One region of the Pseudomonas sediminis genome, then DNA from elsewhere that is predicted to be linked to it. Evidence: predicted binding sites of a transcription regulator. Region 1 holds the regulator's gene; the other holds the start of a gene.

Region 1 (12,097 bases):
GGCTGGCGGTACCCAGCATGCACGTGCTGGCGTACCAGGAAATTCCGGACAACAAGCAGGTCACCATAGTCGCTACGGTTGGCCAGAACTGAGGTAAAGGGTCATGCAGGTCAAACGCTTCTTCGCCGCCGATATGCGGACCGCCATGAAACTGGTGCGTGACGAACTGGGCGCCGATGCCTCGATCATCGGCAACCGCCGCGTGGCTGGCGGTGTGGAGCTGACGGCTGCGCTGGATTACCAGGCGCCGGCCCCGGCACGCCCGAACCCGGCGCTGGAAGCCGAATTGCGCAAGACCCAGGCGCGCATCGCCAGCGCCCAGGCCGAGCTGACCACCCGTGCCGAACAGGATGCCGGCAAGGATCGCCAGTTGTTCGCCAACGAGTCGCTGCTGGCGCCCGAGCTGCCGGCGACGCCGGTCAAGCCGCAGCGCCCGCTCGAGGCGCCTGTCGCCGCTGCACCGGCGGTCGATCCCCGGGCCCTGGACGCGATGCGCTTCGAGCTGCATGGCCTGCGTGAGCTGATCGAAGTCCAGCTGGGGTCCATCGCCTGGGGGCAGTTGCAGAATCGTCGTCCGCAGCAGGCCAACCTCTGGCGCCGCCTGCAGCGCATGGGCCTGTCGGCCGAGCTGTCGCAAGCCCTGCTGAGCAAGGTGGCCGGTGTGGCCGAGCCGCGTCAGGCCTGGCGCATGCTGCTGGCCCACCTGGCTCACGCGATCAGGACGCCCAAGGTCGAGCCGCTGGAAGAGGGTGGGGTGATCGCCCTGGTCGGTCCGGCCGGCATGGGCAAGACCACCACGCTGGCCAAGCTGGCTGCGCGCTACGTGCTTAAGTACGGCGCGCAGCAGGTCGCTCTGGTGAGCATGGACAGCTATCGTATTGGCGCACAGGAGCAACTGAAGACGCTTGGGCGTATCCTTGGCGTATCGGTGACCCAGGTCGATCCCGGTCAGTCTCTGCTGCAGGCTCTGACGCCGCTGGCCAAGAAACGCGTGGTGCTGGTCGACACCGCAGGCCTGCCGGGTAACGATCCGGCACTGCGTCTGCAGCTGGAGAGCCTGGCGTCGCCACGCATCAAGTCGAAGAATTATCTGGTTTTGGCGGCAACGAGTCAGAACCAAGTGCTCAAGGCGGCCTACCATAGTTACAAGCGCTGCGGACTTTCTGGTTGCATACTGACCAAGCTGGACGAGGCTGCGAGCCTGGGCGAGGTATTGGGTCTGGCTATAGGCCAGCATCTGCCGGTAGCCTATGTGACAGACGGGCCGCGCATTCCGGATGACCTGCAGGTACCGCGCAGCCACCAGCTGGTCAGCCGCGCAGTGGGCCTGCAGTCTGCGGAGGAGCCGAGTGAGGACGCCATGGCGCAGTTGTTCGCCGGGCTCTATCACCAGCCCGCGCAGCGCGCCGGCTGAACGGCGACAATGTTGCACCCTCTCGCGCATGAGCGCGGGAGTGAACGGCCTGATGGTCAAGTCGAAGTTAGACAAGGTGTAGAAAGAACATGGGTATGCATCCCGTACAGGTGATTGCGGTGACCGGCGGCAAGGGTGGCGTCGGCAAGACCAATGTGTCGGTGAATCTGTCCATGGCCCTGGCCGACCTCGGTCGGCGGGTGATGCTGATGGACGCCGACCTGGGGCTGGCCAACGTCGACGTGCTGCTGGGGCTCACACCCAAGCGCACCCTGGCCGATGTGATCGCCGGCGAGTGCGATCTGCGTGACGTGCTGCTGCAGGGGCCGGGCGGCATTCGCATCGTGCCGGCCGCGTCGGGCACGCAGAGCATGGTCAGCCTCACGCCGATGCAGCATGCCGGGCTGATCCAGGCATTCAGCGACATCAGCGAAAACCTCGATGTCCTGGTGATCGACACCGCCGCCGGTATCGGCGATGCGGTGGTCAGCTTCGTCCGGGCGGCGCAGGAAATCCTCGTGGTGGTGTGCGACGAACCGACCTCCATCACCGATGCCTACGCCCTGATCAAGCTGCTCAACCGTGACCATGGCATCAGCCGTTTCCGCGTCCTGGCCAACATGGCTCACAGTCCGCAGGAAGGGCGCAATCTCTTTGCTAAGCTGACCAAGGTGACGGATCGTTTTCTTGATGTCGCCCTGCAGTATGTCGGCGCCGTGCCCTACGACGAGTGCGTGCGCAAGGCCGTGCAGAAGCAGCGTGCCGTCTATGAGGCGTTCCCACGATCCAAGTGCGCCCTGGCGTTCAAGGCGATTGCTCAGAAGGTCGACACCTGGCCGTTGCCGGCCAACCCCCGCGGCCATCTGGAGTTCTTCGTCGAGCGTCTGGTGCAGCAACCGACGGCTGACAGTGCCGTATGACAGCAGCTTCTGGACTTCGTATGTACAACAAGGCGCAGGCGCAGGACTCCCAGCACCAGTTGATCGAGCGCTATGCCTCCCTGGTCAAGCGCATCGCCTACCACCTGCTGGCACGCCTGCCAGCCAGCGTGCAGGTCGATGATCTGATCCAGGCGGGGATGATCGGGCTGCTCGAGGCCTCGCGCAAATACGACTCCAGCAAGGGTGCCAGTTTCGAAACCTTCGCCGGCATCCGCATTCGCGGTGCCATGCTCGACGAGGTACGCAAGGGCGATTGGGCGCCGCGTTCCGTGCACCGTAACAGCCGTATGGTCAGCGATGCGATTCGTGCAGTCGAAGCCCGAACCGGGCGCGACGCTAAAGATCACGAGGTTGCTGCCGAACTCCAATTGAGTCTGGAGGATTACTACGGCATTCTTGGCGACACTTTGGGCAGCCGCCTGTTCAGCTTCGACGACCTCTTGCAGGATGGCGAGCACGGCGGGTTGCACGAAGACGCCGGGCACACCCACCTCGAACCTTCGCGGGACCTCGAAGACGAACGCTTTCAGGCGGCTTTGGCCGAGGCCATCGCCGGTTTGCCCGAGCGTGAACGTCTCGTGCTGGCGCTGTATTACGATGAAGAACTGAACTTGAAAGAAATCGGTGAAGTGCTGGGGGTTAGCGAGTCACGTGTGAGCCAACTGCACAGTCAGTGCGCGGCACGCCTGCGCTCGCGACTGAGTGAATGGCGCGCAGGCTGAACAGCGGCGTACTCGCAGGCGGAAGCGGTTTCTCGATTAAAGGACGTAGTTGCAAGCGCAATACGTTTGGGACTGTACGGAGGTCGACTTGGACAAGAACATGAAAATCCTCATCGTTGACGATTTCTCGACGATGCGACGGATCATCAAGAACCTCTTGCGGGACTTGGGTTTCACCAACACCGCAGAAGCCGATGACGGCACGTCGGCGCTGCCGATGCTGCAGAGCGGCAGCTTCGACTTTCTGGTGACCGACTGGAACATGCCCGGCATGACCGGTATCGACTTGCTGCGCGCCGTTCGCGCCGACGAGCGTCTCAAGCACCTGCCGGTGCTGATGGTGACCGCCGAAGCCAAGCGCGACCAGATCATCGAGGCGGCTCAGGCCGGCGTGAATGGCTACGTGGTCAAACCCTTCACCGCCCAGGTGCTGAAGGAAAAGATCGAGAAGATCTTCGAGCGAGTCAACGGCTGATGTCGGCCGCGAGGGTGCTATGGAACATGATGACTCCACGATGGGTGACCTCGAGTCGACCCTGAAAAACAACGCCCGTGACCTGGTCGATAGCCTCGAACAAGGCAATTTCGGCGCCGCGGTGCAACTGATCAACGAACTCAACAAGGTCCGTGATCGCGGGCTCTATCACGAGGTCGGCAAGCTGACCCGTGAGCTGCACAACGCCATCGTCAACTTTCAGATCGACCCGCGCATGCCGCATGCGCAGGAGCTGTCGCAGATCGCCGATGCGACCGAACGCCTGAACTACGTCGTTACCCAGACCGAGAGGGCGGCTAACCGCACCATGGACCTGGTGGAGCAGAGCGCTCCGCTGGTCAATGACCTGAGCGATGAGGCGCAGAGCCTGAGCGCCGAATGGGGCCGTTTCATGCGTCGCGAGATGGGCGCCGAAGGGTTCCGCGAGCTGGCCAAGCGCGTCGAGCTGTTCCTGGCGCGCAGTGAGCGTGACGGCGCCAAACTGTCCAATCACCTCAACGACATTCTGCTGGCGCAGGACTATCAGGACCTCACCGGGCAGGTGATCAAGCGGGTCACCCAGCTGGTGACCGAGGTGGAAGGCAACCTGCTCAAGCTGATGCTGATGGCCAGCCAGGTCGACCGTTTTGCCGGCATTCAGCATGACCACGAAGCGTTGCGTGCCGAACAGGAAAAAATAAAAGAGCCATCGCGGGGTGAAGGTCCGCAGATTCATGCCGATAAGCGTGATGACGTTGCCTCCAGTCAGGACGATGTCGACGACCTGCTGTCCAGCCTAGGGTTCTAAGGAGCACACAATATGAGCTTCGGCGCCGATGAAGAGATCCTCCAGGACTTCCTGGTAGAGGCCGGCGAGATTCTCGAACAGTTGTCCGAGCAGTTGGTCGAGCTGGAAAGCCGGCCGGACGACATGAACCTGCTCAACGCCATCTTTCGCGGTTTCCATACCGTCAAGGGCGGAGCGGGCTTCCTCCAGCTCAACGAGCTGGTGGAGTGCTGCCACATAGCCGAGAACGTGTTCGACATCCTGCGCAAGGGTGAGCGTCGCGTCGACTCGGAGCTGATGGACGTGGTGCTCGAGGCTCTTGATGCAGTCAACGGCATGTTCGGCGAGGTGCGCGAGCGCCGCGAGCCGACGCCTGCCACGCCGGAACTGCTGGCCGCGCTGGCGCGCCTGGCTGAACCGGCTGGTGCCGAGCCGGCGCCTGCGCCGGTCGTGGCAGCCGCGCCGGAACCCGAGCCGGAGCCTGAGCCGGTTGCGGCTGCTGCGGCATCCGGCGACATCACCGACAGCGAGTTCGAACAGCTGCTCGACGCCCTGGGCGATGCCCCGGCCGTGGAAGCGGCGGCGCCTGCCAGTGACGACATCACCGACGACGAGTTCGAGTCGCTGCTCGACCAGTTGCATGGCAAGGGGCAGTTCAGTGGCCCGGTCGAGACGCCTGCCAGCACCGCCAGTGCTGCCGCACCGGCGCCGGCGCCTGCCAGTGACGACATCACCGACGATGAATTCGAGGCGTTGCTCGACCAGCTGCACGGCAAGGGGCAGTTCTCCGGCCCGGCCGAAACCGCCGCGCCAGCCGTCGCTGCCAGCGAACCGCCGGCGCCTGCCGGTGATGACATCACCGACGACGAGTTCGAGTCGCTGCTCGATCAGTTGCACGGCAAGGGCAAGTTCGTGCCGCCGAGTGAGCCGGCTGCTCCCGCTCCGGCAGCGAAACCGGCTGCACCTGTAGCCAAGCCCGCCGCAGCGGCCAAAGCTGCTGCACCTGCTGCACCTGCTGCGCCCGCCAAGCCGGCCGCTCCAGCCAAGGCCGAGCCCGCTGCTGGCCGCGCCGCAGCCGCGCCGGCACCTGCTGGTGACAAGGCACCGGCGGCGAGCGAAGCGGAAACCACCGTACGCGTCGACACCGCGCGCCTCGACGAGATCATGAACATGGTCGGCGAGCTGGTGCTGGTGCGTAACCGCCTGGTACGCCTGGGTCTCAACAGCGGCGATGAGGCGATGTCCAAGGCGGTGTCGAACCTCGACGTGGTCACTGCGGACCTGCAGACCTCGGTGATGAAGACCCGCATGCAGCCGATCAAGAAGGTGTTCGGCCGCTTCCCGCGTCTGGTCCGCGATCTGGCGCGCAACCTGAAGAAAGAGATCAACCTCGAGCTGGTGGGCGAAGAGACCGACCTCGACAAGAACCTCGTCGAGGCCCTGGCCGACCCGCTGGTGCACTTGGTGCGCAACGCCGTCGACCATGGCGTGGAAACGCCGGAGGAGCGCGAGAAGGCCGGCAAGGCCCGTGCCGGTCGTGTGGTGCTGTCCGCCGAGCAGGAAGGGGATCACATCCTGCTGTCGATCACCGACGACGGCAAGGGCATGGATGCCGACGTGCTGCGCGCCAAGGCCGTGGAAAAGGGCCTGCTGGACAAGGACGCGGCGGATCGCCTGAACGAGTTCGAATGCTACAACCTGATCTTCGCCCCGGGCTTCTCGACCAAGACCGAGATTTCCGACGTGTCCGGCCGTGGTGTCGGCATGGATGTGGTCAAGACCAAGATCACCCAGCTCAACGGCACGGTGAACGTGTTCTCGCAGAAGGGTCAGGGCTCGAAGATCATCATCAAGGTGCCGCTGACCCTGGCGATCATGCCCACGCTGATGGTGATGCTGGAAAACCAGGCATTCGCCTTCCCGCTGGTCAACGTCAACGAGATCTTCCACCTCGACCTGTCGCGCACCAACGTGGTCGATGGCCAGGAAGTGGTGATCGTGCGTGACAAGGCGCTGCCGCTGTTCTATCTCAAGCGTTGGCTGGTACCGCAGGCCTTCCAGGAGGAACAGCGCGAAGGTCACGTGGTGATCCTCACCGTGGGCAGCCAGCGCATCGGTTTTGTCGTCGATCAATTGGTGGGTCAGGAAGAAGTGGTAATCAAGCCACTGGGCAAGATGCTGCAGGGCACTCCGGGCATGTCCGGGGCGACCATCACCGGCGACGGTCGCATCGCGCTGATTCTCGACGTACCGAGCATGCTCAAGCGCTACGCTCGGCGTTTCTGATGGTTTTGCGGCACGGGCCGAAGCCCGTGCCGTCTAGGAGTGTTTATGACTGTCAAGGTCTTGGTGGTGGACGATTCCGGCTTCTTCCGCCGGCGTGTTTCGGAAATTCTGTCTGCCGATTCCAGTATTCAGGTGGTAGGGACGGCCACCAACGGACGTGAAGCCATCGATCAGGCATTGGCGCTCAAGCCCGATGTGATCACCATGGATTACGAGATGCCGATGATGGACGGCATCACTGCGGTTCGAAACATCATGCAGCGCTGCCCGACGCCAGTGTTGATGTTCTCTTCGCTGACCCACGAAGGCGCCCGCGTGACGCTTGATGCGTTGGACGCCGGTGCGGTGGATTTTCTGCCGAAGAACTTCGAAGACATCTCGCGTAACCCTGAGAAGGTCAAGCAGATGCTCTGCGAGAAGGTGCATAGCATCGCGCGCAGCAACCGTCGTTTCAGCTCGGCTGCGGTGGCTCCGGCGCCGACTGCGGCGAGCCCGAGTGCGGCGCCGATTAGTCGCCCGGCCGTTTCGACGCGGCCTGCGGTTCCCGTTCCCGCAGCTCCTGCACGTACCGGTGGTGGGGCAGCGGTTTCGTCTGCACCCAAGCGCAAGGCTTACAAACTGGTGGCCATTGGCACCTCTACTGGTGGCCCGGTGGCGCTGCAGCGTGTATTGACACAGCTGCCAGCCAACTTCCCGGCACCGCTGGTGCTGATCCAGCACATGCCAGCGGCCTTCACCAAGGCCTTCGCCGAGCGCCTGGACAAGCTGTGCCGCATTCAGGTCAAGGAGGCTGAGGACGGCGATATTCTGCGCCCTGGCCTGGCGCTGCTGGCGCCTGGTGGCAAGCAGATGATGGTCGATGCGCGCGGCGCGATAAAAATCCTGCCGGGTGACGAGCGCCTCAACTACAAACCCTGCGTCGATATCACCTTCGGCTCGGCCGCCAAGTCCTATGGCGACAAGGTGCTTGCCGTGGTGCTGACCGGCATGGGCGCCGACGGCCGTGAGGGCGCGCGCCTGCTCAAGCAGGGCGGCAGTCAGGTGTGGGCGCAGGACGAGGCCAGTTGCGTGATCTATGGCATGCCCATGGCCGTGGTCAAGGCCAATCTGGCGGATGCCGTCTATGGCCTGGATGACATCGGCCGGCACCTGACCGAGGCTTGCCAGTGACCCAGGTTAAGTGTGGAACCCGCGCATGGATGTACTGAGCCTAATCGGCGTCATCCTGGCGTTCGTCGCCATTCTGGGTGGCAATTACCTGGAAGGGGGCAGCGCCGGAGCGTTGCTCAACGGTCCGGCGGCGCTGATCGTCATCGGTGGCACATTGGGCGCGGCTTTTCTGCAGGCGCCGGTGCAGGTGTTCAAGCGCGCGATGAGCATCATGCGCTGGATATTTTTCCCGCCTCGTATCGATCTGGTAGGTGGCATCAATCGTGTGACCGGCTGGAGCATGGTGGCGCGCAAGGAAGGCCTGCTCGGTCTCGAGGCGGTGGCCGATGCCGAGCCTGACCCTTATGCGCGCAAAGGCCTGCAGTTGCTGGTCGATGGCGCCGAGCCGGAATCCATTCGTAGCATTCTCGAGGTCGATCTCTATACCCAGGAGGTGCGCGATTTCCAGGCTGCAAAGGTGTTCGAGAGCATGGGCGGCTATGCGCCGACCATTGGCATCATCGGCGCGGTAATGGGCCTGATCCACGTGATGGGGAACCTGGCTGATCCCAGCATGCTCGGCAGTGGCATTGCCGTGGCGTTCGTTGCCACCATCTACGGTGTCGGTTTTGCCAACCTGCTGCTGCTACCGATAGGCAACAAGCTCAAGTCCATCGCGCTGCGCCAGTCGCGTTACCGCGAGATGCTCCTCGAAGGCATCCTGTCCATCGCCGAGGGTGAGAATCCGCGCTCCATCGAACTGAAGCTGCAAGGCTTCATGGACTGATGGAGGTATGGCATGGCGCGCAGGCGGCATCATGAGGAGCACGAGAATCACGAGCGTTGGCTGGTCTCCTATGCCGACTTCATCACCTTGCTGTTCGCCTTTTTCGTGGTGATGTACTCGATTTCCTCGATCAACGAAGGCAAGTACAAGATCCTCTCGGAGTCACTGACAGGCGTGTTCAATCAGCCTGATCGCTCGATCAAGCCGATCCCGGTCGGTGAGGAGCGGCCGCGCACCAGTGAGCCTGATAACACCTCGAAGGACGACCCCAGTTCGGATTCGACCCTGCAAAGCATCGCCTCCAGCGTGCGTGAGGCCTTTGGCGACCTGATCCAGAGCGATCAGCTGACCGTGCGCGGCAACGAGATGTGGATCGAGATCGAGCTCAGCTCCAGTCTGCTCTTTCCTAGCGGCGATGCGATTCCGAACAATCAGGCTTTCGATATTATCGAGAAGGTGGCCAAAATCCTGGCGCCTTACCAGAATCCGGTCAAGGTCGAGGGGTTCACCGATAACCTGCCGATCCAGACTGCCCAGTATCCGACCAACTGGGAGCTGTCTTCGGCGCGCGCCTCAAGCATCGTGCGTATGCTGGCCATGGATGGCGTCGACCCTTCGCGCCTGGCCGCAGTGGGGTATGGCGAATTCCAGCCGGTGGCCGACAATGCTACCGCAGAGGGTAGGGGGCGAAACCGTCGGGTCGTGCTGGTGATTTCCCGCAATCTCGACACGCGACGTGGCGCTGGCAGCGCCGCAACCCAGCAGTCCGATGCTGGCACGCAACCTGCACCGGCGTCTGCGTCGGGGGTTCCACAGTCGTGAGCCGTCAAATCCTAGTCGCCTGCTGCGTGCGTGCGACAGCCATTCTCGGCCTGAGCGCCTCTTGCCGGGAGGATGAGAGAAGATGAAAGTCTGGGCAGTAGCCAATCAGAAGGGCGGGGTCGGCAAGACCACCACCTCCATCGCGCTGGCAGGCCTGTTGGCCGATGCCGGCAAGCGCGTGATCGTCGTCGATCTCGACCCGCATGGGTCGATGACCAGCTATTTCGGTCATGATCCCGATACGCTGGAGCACAGTTGCTTCGATCTGTTCCTGCATCAGGGCAATGTGCCGCAGGGCCTGCCCAAGCAACTGCTGCACAGCACCAGTCACGAGAATATCTCCCTGTTGCCGTCGAGCACCGCGCTGGCCACGCTCGAGCGCCAGTCGCCAGGGCAGAATGGCTTGGGGCTGGTGATCGCCAAGAGCCTGGCGCAGCTGTGGGAGGATTTCGATCACGCCATCATCGACAGCCCGCCCTTGCTCGGCGTACTGATGGTCAACGCCCTGGCGGCGAGCCAGCAACTGGCGATACCGGTGCAGACTGAATTCCTCGCAGTGAAAGGCCTGGAGCGCATGATCACCACGCTGGCGATGATCAATCGCTCGCGTAAGCAGGCTTTGCCTTACACCATCGTGCCGACGCTGTTCGACCGCCGCACCCAGGCGTCCATGAGTACGCTGCGGCTACTGCGCAACACTTACCCTGAGCACCTGTGGCCGGCTTACATTCCGGTCGACACGCGCTTGCGTGATGCCAGCCGGGCTGGGCGCACGCCTTCGCAGTTCGATGCGAACAGCCGTGGCGTCATCGCCTACCGAGCGCTGCTCAAGCATCTGTTGAGTCATCAGCCGGCGGCGCAGGTGGCTTGAAATGAGCGTCTGTGTTGAACTGCGACACTCAAGTCGGAGCATGCCGCGGCCGATAGGCTGTCAAGATCTTATTCCGGGTTCCAGTCATGAGTCGTAACCTCGCCACCGCTACGCGTTCCCAGCTGGCTCTGCAGTCCTACCTCGATGGGCTGCTGCAGGAAGCTGCCGCCGAACTGGAGATGTCCGTCAGTCTGGACGAGTTCGAGGCCGCGGTGCTCGAGGAGCAGGTGCGCGATGCACGCCTGGTCGAGCCGGTCGCATTGGCCGTTGCGCCGGTGGAGTTGCTTGCGCCGGTGCAGGCGCCGGTGATCGAAGAGGCTCCGCCGGAAGTTGCCATCCTTGCCGAGCTGGCGCCGCAACCGGCTGCCTTGCTGGCCGATGGTCGTCCGACCTGGGCCGAGGAGCCCTTCGAGTGCCTGTTGTTCGACGTGGCCGGGTTGACCCTGGCCGTGCCGCTGATTTGCCTGGGCTCGATCTATCCGCTCGAAGGACAGGAACTGACGCCGCTGTTTGGTCAGCCGGATTGGTTTCTTGGCATCCTGCCGAGCCAGGCCGGTAACCTGAAAGTACTGGATACAGCCCGTTGGGTGATGCCAGACCGTTATCGCGAGGACTTCCGCGAAGGCCTTCAATACGTGATTTCCGTGCAGGGCTACGAGTGGGGGTTGGCGGTGCATCAGGTCAGCCGCTCGATTCGCCTGGACCCGAGCGAGGTCAAGTGGCGCAGCCAGCGTACCCAGCGGCCCTGGCTGGCCGGTACGGTGATCGAGCACATGTGCGCGCTGCTCGATGTGGCTGCGTTGGCCGAGCTGATCGCCAGCGGTGCGGCGAAACGCCTGAATGGCGGAAAACTGCATTGAGAATTGGTGGGCCTGTGCCAACGGGCTCTATAGTTAATGACAAGCGGGTCGACCCGCACATGCCGCACTGAGCGGTTTTTGACGAGGCTAGGGACATGAAGAAAAGTTCTGCACAGGGTGCCGAAGATCCGATTCTGCAGTGGGTGACCTTTCGCCTGGACAACGAGACCTACGGCATCAACGTGATGCAGGTTCAGGAAGTCCTGCGCTACACCGAGATCGCCCCGGTGCCGGGTGCACCTAGCTACGTGCTGGGCATCATCAACCTGCGCGGCAACGTGGTGACCGTGATCGATACCCGCCAGCGCTTCGGCCTGGGTTCGGCGCCGGTGACCGACAACACCCGTATCGTCATCATCGAGGCGGACAAACAAGTGGTCGGCATCCTGGTCGACAGTGTGGCCGAAGTGGTCTACCTGCGTCAGTCCGAGATCGAGACTGCACCGAATGTCGGCAACGACGAGTCGGCCAAGTTCATCCAGGGCGTGTGCAACAAGAACGGCGAACTGCTGATTCTGGTCGAGCTGGACAAGATGATGTCCGAGGAAGAGTGGTCGGAGCTGGAGAGCATCTGAGCCATGTCCGAATTCGCCATGCTTGCCGCGGCTCTGGCCTTCGTGGCGCTGCTATGCGTGGCCCTGGGCATCGTCTGCAAAGGCCTGTACCGCAACCAGCAACGCCTGCTGGACGAACAGGCCAAGCGTGACGCCGTGCGCGATGCACGGATCAGGGAACTGAGTAAACGTCTCGACGCCTACCTGACCGGCAGCATTCGTATGGGCGAAGAGCTGCATGAGCTACGCCGTGTGGTGGCGCCGCTGCCGGACAAGGTCAGCCAGATCGAGCAGCGCGATCCCAACAGTCTGTCCTTCACCCAGGCCGCTCGCCTGGTTGGCATGGGCGCCAGCGTCGACGATCTCACCCAGTCCTGCGGCCTCAGCACGGCCGAGGCCGAGCTGATCAGCCGGCTGCATCGACCCAAG
Region 2 (12,097 bases), 770 kb from region 1:
ATCTCACTGGAGCCTTGAGCTCCCTAAAGGGCCGTCGAAGACTACGACGTTGATAGGTTGGGTGTGTAAGCGCTGTGAGGCGTTGAGCTAACCAATACTAATTGCCCGTGAGGCTTGACCATATAACACCCAAACAATCTGCCCTCAAAGCAGAGGGTGTCGATGGTGAAGTCGACAGAAAGCCGAAAATTTGCAAGAACTACAAATCATCTATCACGTATCCAAGGGATAGCGTCTCGCGACGACATCCCAACCGAATTGCTTGACGACCATAGAGCGTTGGAACCACCTGATCCCATCCCGAACTCAGTAGTGAAACGACGCATCGCCGATGGTAGTGTGGTGCTTCACCATGTGAGAGTAGGTCATCGTCAAGCTCCTATACGAAACCCCAGATCGCGAAAGCGGTCTGGGGTTTCTTCTTTGCAGCGCGGAAAGCACGCTTAGGCCATCACGTTGGGGTACCGGCCAAGGCGCGGTTATCGCGGGGCGCATGGCGCACCCTGTGGGGTAGTGCGTTATCGGCATCAAGCAAAAGGCCACCTATGAAGGTGGCCTTTGCTGTTTCTGAGGGGTCAATCGCCGCGGTATTCGCAGCCGCTGGTGCAGGTTTCGTGGATACGTACGCGCGACAGCTCCGGCAGCAAGGGCTTGACCTGTTGCCAGATCCACTTGGCCAGCACTTCGCTGGTTGGGTTTTCCAGGCCGGGGATGTCGTTCAGGTAGTTGTGGTCGAGCTGTTCGTAGATCGGTTTGAAGATCGCCTTGATCTCGGAGAAGTCTCGAATCCAGCCAGTATAGGGATCGACTTCACCTTCGATGTAGATGGCAACTCGGAAGGAGTGGCCATGCAGGCGGCCGCATTTGTGGCCTTCCGGCACGTGTGGCAGACGGTGGGCCGCCTCGAAGATGAACTCTTTGAACAATTCCACTGACAGCGCTCGCGTAAATGATTCAGCCTGATTGGCGTTTAGCCGCGCAGTTTATCAGGTCTGGCCCGATTGCCGCGTCATCACATCGACCCTATGGTTTGAACGACCGCTCATAACCCCGGTGACTCAAAGGGGTTGCAGGCGTTCTACCAGGCGTCCGTTTTCGACCAGTTCGAGGAATTCGTCGCCGAGCCGCGCACTCTCGGCCATCGCCTGACGCCAGTAGCGTTCACGCCCTTCATCGTTGCCCAGGTAGCGCTTGAAGTCGGTACGATCCGGTAGCTTGCCGTGCGGCAGGCGTGCCAGGTAGTCGCGGGATGGTGCCAGCAGCAGTACGTCCTGCAGGCGGGTGCGGTCGCCACGGCGCCAGGGCATGCTCTTGTCGAACCAGCCCGGTATCACCCGGTCGGTGAAGTGCGGATAGAGCACGATGTCTTCGCCGTTGTAGGGCAGGTCGAGGTGGTAATCGAGCAGGCCGCCGTCGCGATAGGCGCCTGGCTCCAGGCCAGGAATCTCGCGAATCGCCTCCATTACCATGGGAATCGAGCCCGACGCGAGTAGCGCGTGGCGTAGGTTTTCCGGTGTCAGTGCATGGAAGTGCGAGCGGAAGTCGCTCAACTGCGCGAGCGGAGGGACCTGCCGCGCGTCATGCAGAATCACCCGGTCGAAATGACGGCCAAGGCGTTGGCGCGCCAGAAAATTGTTACCGATCACCGAGGACAGGCCGAGGCTGAGCTTGCCGCGATGATCGTGTTGCAGCAGACCATGGCTCTTCACCACGACGATGTGCAGACGATAGTGTGGGTTGGCGATGATGGCGGCGTCCTGATCGGCGAGTAGCTCATTGAGCATCTGCCTGCAGCTGCCGGACACCTCGGCCATGCTCACGCCCTTGGCGAAGCGCTGAGAGGTGTAGAGCTCGCCGAGTCGTCGAATACCTGCTGCGGCGTCCGGCAGGCAGGCGCTGGCGAAGCGCCAGGAACCGATGGAGGCACCGATCAGGGCGCGCTCGCGGGGCGCACGAGGCAGCCAGTCCCCAAACAGTGCGAGATCCAGCCCCTGAATACCGATGCCCTTGGGGCCGCCTGCTGCGCCAGGCACGATGCCGACGTCTGCCGGGCTCAGGCCATTCTGGCGAATGCGCGCCAGGGCTCTGGTACCAGCCTTGATGGTCAGGGCAGGGGATTTGATATGGATCGCGCTCATCGATGCCTCCTTTCGAACAGGCGATTATAGAGCCCTGAATGGGCAGGCCAAGCCACTTCACACGGTGAATGACGCAAGTGAATTCAGCTTGAATTAAGAGCCTGGGCCTACAGTGGCAGTCACTGATTCACTGCTGGAGAACCCCCATGAAACGATTGCTCAGCCTTGCACCACTTGCCACCCTCGTCAGCGCCGCTACCATTGCCCAGGCGCGTGATCTCGGTCCGGACGAGGCGCTGCGTCTGCGTGATGCCGGAACCATCAAGTCTTTCGAACAGCTCAATGAGGCTGCACTCGCTCAGCACCCGGGTGGGAGCATCGAAGAAACTGAGCTGGAAGACGAATACGGCCGCTATATCTATCAGATCGAGCTGCGCGACGCCCAGGGCGTGCAGTGGGACCTGGAGCTGGATGCCAGCACCGGGGAAATTCTCAAGAACCACCAGGACGATTGATGAAGTTTCGTCGTACCACCGTGCTGTTGCTGGTTCTGGCAAGCGGCTTTGCCAGCGTGCCGGGTATTGCGCGCGATCTCGATCAGGATGAAGCGCTGCGCCTGCGCCGCGAGGGTGTCATCATGCCTTTCGAGCAATTGATGCAGCAGATCGGCAATGCCTACCCCGGCTCCACGCTACTTGAGGCGGAGCTGGAAGAGGAGGACGGTGTGCTGGTGTATGAGGTCGAGATACTGACCACCTCGGGCGTGGTACGTGAGCTCGAACTGGATGCCCGCAACGGCAATATTCTGAAGGATGAGGAAGACGACTGATGCGCCTGTTGCTGGTGGAAGACCATGTACCCCTGGCCGATGAACTGAGCGCCAGCCTGGCTCGCCAGGGCTATGCGGTGGACTGGCTGGCCGATGGTCGCGATGCGGCCTATCAGGGCGCCAGCGAGCCTTATGACCTGATCATTCTTGATCTCGGTCTGCCGGGCAAGCCGGGCCTGGAGGTGCTGCAGGAATGGCGTGCCGGTGGCCTGGCCACACCGGTGCTGGTGCTCACCGCGCGTGGCTCCTGGGCCGAGCGCATCGAGGGGCTGAAGGCCGGCGCCGATGACTACCTGACCAAACCCTTCCATCCCGAAGAATTGGCCTTGCGTATTCAGGCGTTGTTGCGCCGCGCTCATGGCCTGGCCAACCAGCCGCAACTGGAGGCTGCCGGCCTGCAACTGGACGAGAGCCGCCAGTGCGTGACCTCGGGCGGTGAGGCCATCGACCTGACCGCTGCCGAATTCCGCCTGCTGCGTTACTTCATGCTGCACCCAGGGCAGATCCTGTCCAAGAGTCACCTCGCCGACCACCTGTATGACGGCGAGACAGAGCGTGATTCCAACGTCATCGAAGTGCACGTCAACCGCTTGCGCGGCAAGCTTGGACGCAACGTGATCGAGACCCGCCGTGGACAGGGCTACCGCTTTACCGGAGAGCAGGGTTGAGGTCCATTCAGCGCCGGCTCGGCATTGGCCTGGCCGCGACGCTGTTGCTGGCCGGACTGGTTCTGGCGCAGGCCAGCCTCTGGGTCTTCGATCGTGGTCTGCGCGCCTATCTGGAGGAAGACCTGCGCGACGAGGCGCAGGGGCTACTGACGGCGCTGGTGCGTGGGCCATCTGGCCTGCAACTGGATGAGCGACGTCTCGATCCCTCGTTCCAGCGGCAGTTCTCCGGGCATTACTTTCGCATCGACTTTGCCGATGATCGTAGCTGGCGTTCGCGCTCGCTGTGGGATCGTGAACTGCTCAAGCCCGACGGCACGGGCATGCAGGCCGAGCTGGGCGATGGCCCGCAAGGCCAACTACTGCTGATCTACCGCGCCGACTACCGCCGCTACGGCGAGAATCTGTCGATCAGCGTGGCGCAGGACTACCAGCCAATACTGCAGAGCTTTCGTCGCATGCAGTGGGTCGGACTCGGCCTGGGTGGTGCGGCGCTGCTGCTGATCCTGATCGCCCAGCGCTACACCGTGCACCGCGCATTACGCCCGCTTGAGCAAGTGCGTCGGCAGATCGCTCAGCTGCAGCAGGGCCGGCGTACCGACCTGGATGCCGAGGTACCCGAGGAGCTGGAGTCGCTGGTGGCACAGATCAACCACCTGCTGGCGCATACGGAAGATACCCTCAAGCGCTCGCGCAATGCCCTGGGCAACCTGGGCCATGCGCTGAAAACGCCGCTGGCTGTGTTGATCAGCCTGGCCGGTCGCGAGGAGTTGGCCGCGCATCCGGCGTTGCGCGCGAGCATGCGCGAGCAATTGGAGCAGATCGAGCAACGCCTCAGCCGCGAGCTGGGGCGTGCGCGCCTTGCTGGTGACGTGTTGCCGGGGGCACGCTTCGATTGCGCGCAGGAGTTGCCAGGGCTGTTCGACACCTTGTCGATGATTCATGACCGTGGCCTGAGTCTGGAGTGGCAGGCGCCGCCGGGGCTGGTGCTACCGCGTGACCGTGAAGACTTGCTGGAGTTGCTCGGTAACCTGCTGGACAACGCCTGCAAATGGGCCGATCAGCGCGTGCAGTTGACGGTGGAGGAGAGCGCCGAGGGCTATCGCTTATATGTCGATGATGACGGTCCCGGCATCGATGCCGAGCGCCGTGAAGCCGTGCTGGGGCGCGGTACTCGCCTGGATGAACAGGTGGCGGGGCACGGCCTGGGCCTCGGTATCGTGCGCGATATCATCGAGGCCTGGCATGGCCGTATCGAACTGCAGGACAGCCTACTGGGTGGACTGCAAGTGATGGTCAGCTTGCCGCGGCGTTGAGCCAAGGTTAGGCGAGCCATCGCTGGTGGATTACGCGGCGCGATAAGTTCGCTGGCGTTTGCGAGCGCTGTGTTCAGCGCCGCTAATCCACGAATCCCTTACATCCCGTTGGCAAAGGCCGGGTTGTCGAAGCTGATGGCGGCGCGTACCGGCTGCAGGGCGTGGGCGTAACGCACCAGCACGTCGAGCGCGTAATCGATGCGGGAGCGGATTCGTTCATCGGCCTCGTCCACCGGCTGTGGACCGTTCAACACCTTCTCGACCTGACGCACGATCAAGTGCTCCGGCAGATAGCACAGACGGCAGTTCTTGTAACTGGAGGCGCGCAGTTCGCCGATCGGATAGGCACCACCGATGCCGGAGGACACCCCCACCAGCAGGCCCGGCTTGTGCGCCAGTTCGGCCTTGCTGGCGTAGATGAAGAAGTTCTTGATCGCCGGGCAGGCCATGCCATTCCACTCCGGCGCAATGATCACCACCGCGTCGGCGGCAGCCAGTTGCTGTTGGAACATGCCCCAGGGGCCGGCATCTTCAGCGGGCCACAGCGGTAGCGGGGCCAGGCCCAGGTCGATGATGCTGCTGGTGTCCTGGGTGGTTTGACCCATCTCGATCAGGCGCTGACGCAGTACGCGAGCGACCTTTCCCGATTGGCTGTTGTTGCGGCTGGAACCGGCGACCAAGGCGATATTGAGCATTTTGCTTCCCCCAAAAAAGAACGCAGGCTAGGCGATTGCCTGCCTGCGCCGCAAGGGAAGCGCCGCCAGATCGAGGATGATTTGGCGTCATTCTCATATCTGGCTTGCTTGGGTTTTCGGTGCGCGTGGCGCACCCTACCTGACGTCACACGCGGAACTGGTCCATCAGGCTCTGCTGATGATTGGCCAGGCGGTTGAGGTTCTGGCTCACCTGCGCCGACTTATCGGCCTGCGCGGTGATGGCCTCGGTGACGTCGCGGATCGAGGCGACGTTGCGGTTGATCTCCTCGGCTACCGAGCTCTGTTCCTCCGCCGCGCTGGCGATCTGCAGGTTCATGTCGGTAATGGTGCTGACCGCCTGGCTGATGCGCTGCAGCGCGGCCACGGCCTGCTGCACCTGCTCGACGCTGCCATGTGCCTGGCGATGGCTGCTGTGCATGGTGCTGACCACCTCGCGCGTGCCGCTCTGCAGACCTTCGATCACCTGGCGAATTTCCTCGACCGAATCCTGGGTGCGTTTGGCCAGGTTGCGCACCTCGTCGGCGACCACGGCAAAGCCGCGACCGGCCTCACCGGCACGCGCGGCCTCGATGGCCGCGTTGAGGGCGAGCAGGTTGGTCTGCTCTGCAATCGAGCGGATCACTTCCAGCACCGAGCCGATCTGCTCGCTGCTGCTGGCCAGGCCTTCGACTTCCTGCATGGCCACGTTCATTTCATTGGCCAAAAGATCGATGGTGCTGGTGGTGCGGTCGATCACCTGCAGGCCTTCGCGGCTGGCCTGGTCGGCATTGCGCGCGGCTTCTGCGGCCTGCGCGGCGTTGTGCGCGACATCCTGAGCGGTAGCGCTCATTTCCTGGAAGGCGGTCGCCACCTGGTCGACCTCGCGGTACTGCTGCTGCATGCCGGTGCTGGTCTGGCTGGCGATGGCCGCCGACTGATCGGCCGTGCTACGGGCGTCGATCACACTATTCTTCACGTCGGCGATGATCGGCTGCAGTTTGTCTAGGAAGCGGTTGAACCAGCTGGCCAGCTCGCCTAGTTCATCCTGCCGGGCGTATTGCAGACGGCGGGTCAGGTCGCCTTCACCGCTGGCGATGTCCTTGAGCATGGCCGCCACCCCGAGAATCGGCCGCGTCACGCCGCGTGCGGTCAACCACATCAGCAACAGGCCGGCGATTACCGCGACCAGCCCTATCAGCAGCGCCATCAGGCTGTCACTGGCGCGGTTGGCATCGAGCTGTGCGCCAAGCTTGATGGCGCGTTCGAGCAAGACTTGCTGAGGCACTTCGAGCAGCACCGACCAGGGTTTGGCCTCGGGGATGGGTTTGAACGGGCTGAGTTCACGGAGCATGTCACCGTGGCGCAATTCGGCATCGCTACCGCTCTGGATAAGGCCGCGCAGTTCGCTAGCGTTTTCGGGAAAGGCACGTTCGACCGGCTGGCTCAACAGGCTGCCGTCGCGGCTGTGGCCCGCCAGCAAGGCGCTGGGGCTGAAGATACTGATATGGCCCTGGCCGTCGTACAGCTCACGATTGGCCTCCTGGCTGATCTGCTGCAGGCTGGCCAGGCTGATATCGACGCCCATCACGCCGATGATCTTGCCGTCGAGTTCTAGCGGGAAGGCGATGCTGGTCATCAGCGTCTTCTGCCCGCCGACCTCGTCGTAATAAGGCTCCAGTACGCAGGGCTGACGTGTCTCGCGCGGGCAGGTGTACCAGGCGTTGTAGGCCACGCCGTTGTCACCAGGCGTGGTGTCGCCGAGTAATTCTTCGGTCATCGCCTCGGCTTCCAGCTTGCCGACCGTGGGCTGTGCCCAGTACAGCGCGAAGCGCCCTGCGTCATTGCTGCCCAGGTCGGGCTGGTCAGCGAATAGCTCGTCCTTGCCGTCCAGAGCGTTGGGTTCGAACACCAGGTACAGGCCGAGCAGGGCCGGGTTGGCTTCCAGGCTGCTGCGCACCTGGCGGGTCAGGTCTTCGCGCAGGTCGAAGGCATCGAGGAAGCGCTTCTCAGCCTGCTCACGCAGAAACAGGATCTGCCGGGAAAATCCTTTGCCGTACTGGTAGGCGTCCATGAAGTAGCGTTGGATACGGATTGCCTGTAGCTCGCCACGAGTTTTCAGGCGCAGCTTGGCGCTTTCCTCCAGCATGCCGGAGCTGGCCTCGCGCACCAGGCTGGCGCTGCGGCTGGACTGATACTGCGACGCGCCTACCAGCAGGGTGACGATCGCAAGCAGGCACAGGCCGGCGAGCAGGGTGATCTTCCATTGGATCGAAAGACGGCTGAACAGCATGGTGTGTTCCTTTCTGCATGGACTAACAGGGTTATCGGTGTGCGGCTCGTATTCTTGATCGACACGGCGTTTGATCGAAATTATGCACGTTTCGATTTTAATAATGAACGGATACGCGTTTTGACAGATATAGCCTGCTTACGGCAGAGTACGCGGCTTTTTGCGCTGAGCAGGTGGAGAGCTTTATGAACGCTGTAATCGCTGCGGTCGGCATCATGCTGGTCCTTAGCCTCTGTCGCGTACACGTGGTCGTGGCGCTGATCATTGGTGCGCTGGCCGGTGGCCTGCTGGGTGGGCTGGGCGTCGAGGGCACGCTGAAGGCGTTCAACCAGGGCCTTGGTGGCGGGGCGACGGTTGCCTTGTCTTACGCGCTGCTAGGCGCTTTCGCCGTGGCCATCGCCAAGTCGGGCCTGGCTCATGCCCTGGCGGACAAGGCGCTGGCGCTGGTCGGTAAGCAGCAGGAAGGCGCAGGTGGTGCGCTGAAGTGGCTGCTGATCGGGCTGCTGCTGGCTGTGGCGATCTCTTCACAGAACCTGCTGCCGATCCACATCGCCTTCATTCCTCTGCTGGTACCGCCGCTGCTCTATGTGCTGAGCAAGTTGCAGCTCGACCGCCGCTTGATCGCCTGCGTGCTGACGTTCGGCTTGATCACGCCGTACATGTTCTTGCCGGTCGGTTTTGGCGGCATCTTCCTCAACGAGATCCTGCTGGCCAACGTGGCCAAGTCAGGTGTCGACGTCACGGGTATCAGCATCACCCAGGCCATGGCGATTCCGGCGCTGGGCATGCTCTTCGGTCTGCTCGTGGCGGTGCTGTTCAGCTATCGCGGCAAGCGCACCTATGATCTGGAAAAGGTCGCGCAGGCCGAGCGTGTGGACGTGCAGTACAACCCGTTGAGCCTGCTGGTGGCGGGGCTGGCCATCGCCGCGGCGTTCGTCGTGCAGCTGTGGTTGGACTCGATGATCATCGGCGCGCTGGTAGGCTTCGTGATTTTCTCGGTGTCCGGCGTGGTGCGCTGGAAGGAAGCGGACGGTCTGTTCACCGAAGGCATGAAGATGATGGCCATGATCGGCTTCATCATGATCGCCGCTGCCGGTTTTGCCGAGGTGATGAAGACCACTGGTGAGGTCAAGACGCTGGTCGACAGTTCGGCAGCCTTGATCGGCCACAACAAGGCCGTTGGCGCGTTGCTGATGCTGCTGGTCGGGTTGCTGGTGACCATGGGTATCGGCTCGTCCTTCTCGACCATTCCGATCATCGCAGCGATCTTCGTGCCGTTGGGCGTGCAACTGGGTTTCAGCCCGCTGGCTATCGTCTGCATCGTCGGCACTGCCGGTGCCCTGGGCGACGCCGGTTCACCCGCTTCGGACTCGACGCTGGGGCCAACTTCGGGGTTGAACGCCGATGGCCAGCACAATCATATCTGGGATAGCGTGGTGCCCACCTTCCTGCACTACAACCTGCCGCTGCTGGCGTTCGGTTGGGCTGCCGCTATGCTGCTGTAAAGGCGTGAACAGACGCCGGATTAAGTTCTCGGCGCCTTGGGTCGCTTAATTCTTCCACGGGGTTGCCGATACATCGGTAGCCCCGTTTTTGGTTTCGCACACAAGGACAATAAGAATGCGCCTGACATTGAAAGCCAAGGTAATCCTGCTTGCGCTGGTTCCCGTCATCATCTTCGCGCTGGTGCTCAGCGGTACGACGGCGAGGGTGTTGCAGAATCTGGCTGCTGACGAAGTGGCCGAGACCCGCGAGCGTCTGCTGCAGGAGAAACGCAGCGAGCTCGAGCACTACATCCAGATCGCACTGGGCTCGGTGAAGGGGCTCTACGATGGCGCCGCGCAAGGCGATATGGCCAGTCGCGAACAGGCCATCGCCATCCTCTCGAAGATCAAGTACGGCGCCGACGGCTACTTCTTCGGCCACGACTCCAACGTGGTGCGCCTGTTCCGTGGCGACAGCCCGGTGGATGTCGGCAAGAGCCTGGCCGACCGGCGCGACCCGAACGGTGTGTACATCAACCGTGAGTTGGTCAACGTGGCGAAGAACAACACCTACTTCGTCAACTACTCCTCGCCGCTGCCGGGTAACGAATCGGTAATGGTGCCCAAGCTCGCCTACAGCTACTACCTACCCAAATGGGACATGGCCCTTGGCACCGCGCTCAATCTCGATGGCATCGAGGCGGGCATCAGTGAGGTGCAGGAGGATATCGATCAACGTATCGACACCATCATCACCAGCATCGTGGTCGTGGCAGCGATCCTGCTGCTGGTATTCGGGGTGATTGGCGTCTGGCTGGGCAATGCCTTCCTGCGTCCTCTGCAGCAAATCAAGGCCAACCTCGACGACATCGCAGCGGGTGAGGGCGATCTGACGCGTCGTCTACCCGTCACCAGTGATGACGAGCTTGGCCAACTGGCGGGCTCGTTCAACCGTTTCGTCGAGAAGGTGCATGGCCTGGTGCGGCAGATCGTCGAGATGACCGGGCAGCTCACCGAGCTGGTGGGCCAGGTTTCTGAGCAGGCGCAGCGCTCCGAACAGGCCATGGGTCAGCAGCGTCACGAGACCGACCAGGTGGCCACGGCGATCAATGAAATGTCCGCCGCCGCTCACGAAGTCGCCAAGAGCGCGCAGAATGCCGCCGAAGCCGCGCAGCAGACCGATCGCGAAGGGCAGGCAGCCAAAAACGTGGTCGATGGCAGCATCCAGCGTATTCACTCGCTGGTGGAAGATATTCGCAGCAGCGGCGTCTCGCTCGATAGCCTGCAGCAGGACGTGCAGTCCATCGTCAGCGTGCTCGACGTGATCCGCTCCATCGCCGAACAAACCAACTTGCTGGCGCTCAACGCGGCCATTGAGGCGGCGCGTGCCGGTGAGGCAGGGCGCGGTTTTGCCGTGGTCGCCGATGAAGTGCGTGCGCTGGCCAGCCGCACGCAGCAGAGCACCCAGGAAATCCAGGGCATGATCGACCGTCTGCAGCAGGGTACGCAGCAGTCGGTGACCTCGATGCGTCGCTCCAGTGACGCTGGCGAGCTGACCAGCGAGCAGGCCAACAAGGCCGGCGAATCGCTCGATGCCATCGCCCAGCTGATCGCCACCATCAATGCGATGAACGCGCAGATTGCCAGCGCCGCCGAGGAGCAGACGGCAGTAGCCGAGGAGATCAATCGCAGCGTGCATCAGATAGCCGTTGCCGTGGACAGCGTCGCCGATGAAACCGAACGTGGTGCGCAGACGGCGCGAAGCCTGGCCGGCCTGGGCGATCGTCTCGGCGCGCTGGTGCGTCAGTTCCGTATCTGAGTCAGAGCGGGTAGCTCCAGCGACTGAATGCATCGCTAAGCAACTCTATCCAGGCGCGGACAGCCGGCGACATCCCGCGCCTGTGGGTGTAGGCCAGCTGGACATAGCCCTGAGGCACCGTCCAGTGCGGTAGCAATGAAACCAGGCTGCCATCGGCCAATTCCTCGTGGCAGTAAATGGTGGGCAAAAAGGTGATGCCCACTCCGGCCAATGCTGCCGATTTGCGTATGGGAAAGTCGTCGACGGCCAGGCGTGCTTCCAGGGCGATCTCACGAGCCTCCTGCGTCGTGTTGTGATGAAAGCGCAGATGAATGCGCCGGTCGGCTCCAATAGCGCCTAGCGCTGGCAACTGCTGCAGGTCTTCCGGCTGCTCCAGGCGCAGCCCGGCGACCAGATTCGGGCATGCCACCACACAGGCATGGGCGGGGATGAGGCGGCGAGTGATCAGGCCCGGTTCTTCATCATCGACACTGCGTACGCGCAGGGCGACGTCCACCGCCTCATTGAGCAGATCGATACGGCGGCTGGTTTGCACGACCTCCAGCTGCACCCCGGGATAGCGCTTCAGAAAATCATTGATCAGATCGGGTAGCAGGGCCAAGCCCGGGGGCGTGGAGAAGCGTACCCGGCCACGCGGCTCGCTGGTCAGGTTGGTGACGGTTTCCTCGGCCTGTTCCGCTTCCAGCAACATCGCCTGGCAATGGCGCAGGTAGCGTTCGCCGATATCGGTCAGCGCCAGCTTGCGTGTCGAGCGTTGCAGCAAGCGCGCGCCCAGGCGCAGCTCCAGCTCGGCGATGCGCCGCGACAGGCGCGATTTGGGAATGCCCAGGGCTCGCCCGGCCGCGGCGAAACCACCGGCTTCCACTACCTTGGCGAAGTAGAACAGATCATTGAGGTCATGCATGTCATCGTCCTATCAGT

The links. Region 1 encodes FliA, which starts transcription of late flagellar genes. Its sites were predicted from a motif close to CTAAAGTTTNNNNNNNNNNNGCCGNTAA; they were not measured.
Region 2: AAEQ75_RS20410 (methyl-accepting chemotaxis protein) is a predicted target of FliA. The motif match lies at 9,423-9,450, and genes of this name have one in related genera.

What each region holds. Positions count from the first base shown of each region.
Region 1 is NZ_CP154631.1:3,559,189-3,571,285, forward strand. Features, by position in the region: gene flhA (flagellar biosynthesis protein FlhA) at 1-92, shown strand, start outside; gene flhF (flagellar biosynthesis protein FlhF) at 104-1,414, shown strand; gene fleN (flagellar synthesis regulator FleN) at 1,504-2,334, shown strand; gene fliA (RNA polymerase sigma factor FliA) at 2,331-3,077, shown strand; gene AAEQ75_RS16730 (chemotaxis response regulator CheY) at 3,178-3,552, shown strand; gene AAEQ75_RS16735 (protein phosphatase CheZ) at 3,572-4,360, shown strand; gene AAEQ75_RS16740 (chemotaxis protein CheA) at 4,373-6,625, shown strand; gene AAEQ75_RS16745 (protein-glutamate methylesterase/protein-glutamine glutaminase) at 6,671-7,795, shown strand; gene AAEQ75_RS16750 (flagellar motor protein) at 7,821-8,561, shown strand; gene motD (flagellar motor protein MotD) at 8,574-9,383, shown strand; gene AAEQ75_RS16760 (ParA family protein) at 9,466-10,254, shown strand; gene AAEQ75_RS16765 (CheW domain-containing protein) at 10,341-11,114, shown strand; gene AAEQ75_RS16770 (chemotaxis protein CheW) at 11,210-11,689, shown strand; gene AAEQ75_RS16775 (DUF2802 domain-containing protein) at 11,693-12,097, shown strand, end outside.
Region 2 is NZ_CP154631.1:4,326,628-4,338,724, reverse strand. Features, by position in the region: rRNA gene AAEQ75_RS20465 (23S ribosomal RNA) at 1-122, shown strand, start outside; rRNA gene rrf (5S ribosomal RNA) at 262-377, shown strand; gene queD (6-carboxytetrahydropterin synthase QueD) at 576-932, opposite strand; gene AAEQ75_RS20450 (patatin-like phospholipase family protein) at 1,059-2,138, opposite strand; gene AAEQ75_RS20445 (PepSY domain-containing protein) at 2,285-2,593, shown strand; gene AAEQ75_RS20440 (PepSY domain-containing protein) at 2,593-2,907, shown strand; gene AAEQ75_RS20435 (response regulator transcription factor) at 2,907-3,575, shown strand; gene AAEQ75_RS20430 (ATP-binding protein) at 3,572-4,888, shown strand; gene AAEQ75_RS20425 (NADPH-dependent FMN reductase) at 4,987-5,583, opposite strand; partial or broken gene AAEQ75_RS22085 (methyl-accepting chemotaxis protein) at 5,729-6,241, opposite strand; partial or broken gene AAEQ75_RS22080 (chemotaxis protein) at 6,635-7,654, opposite strand; gene AAEQ75_RS20415 (Na+/H+ antiporter family protein) at 8,059-9,378, shown strand; gene AAEQ75_RS20410 (methyl-accepting chemotaxis protein) at 9,494-11,176, shown strand; gene AAEQ75_RS20405 (LysR substrate-binding domain-containing protein) at 11,178-12,080, opposite strand.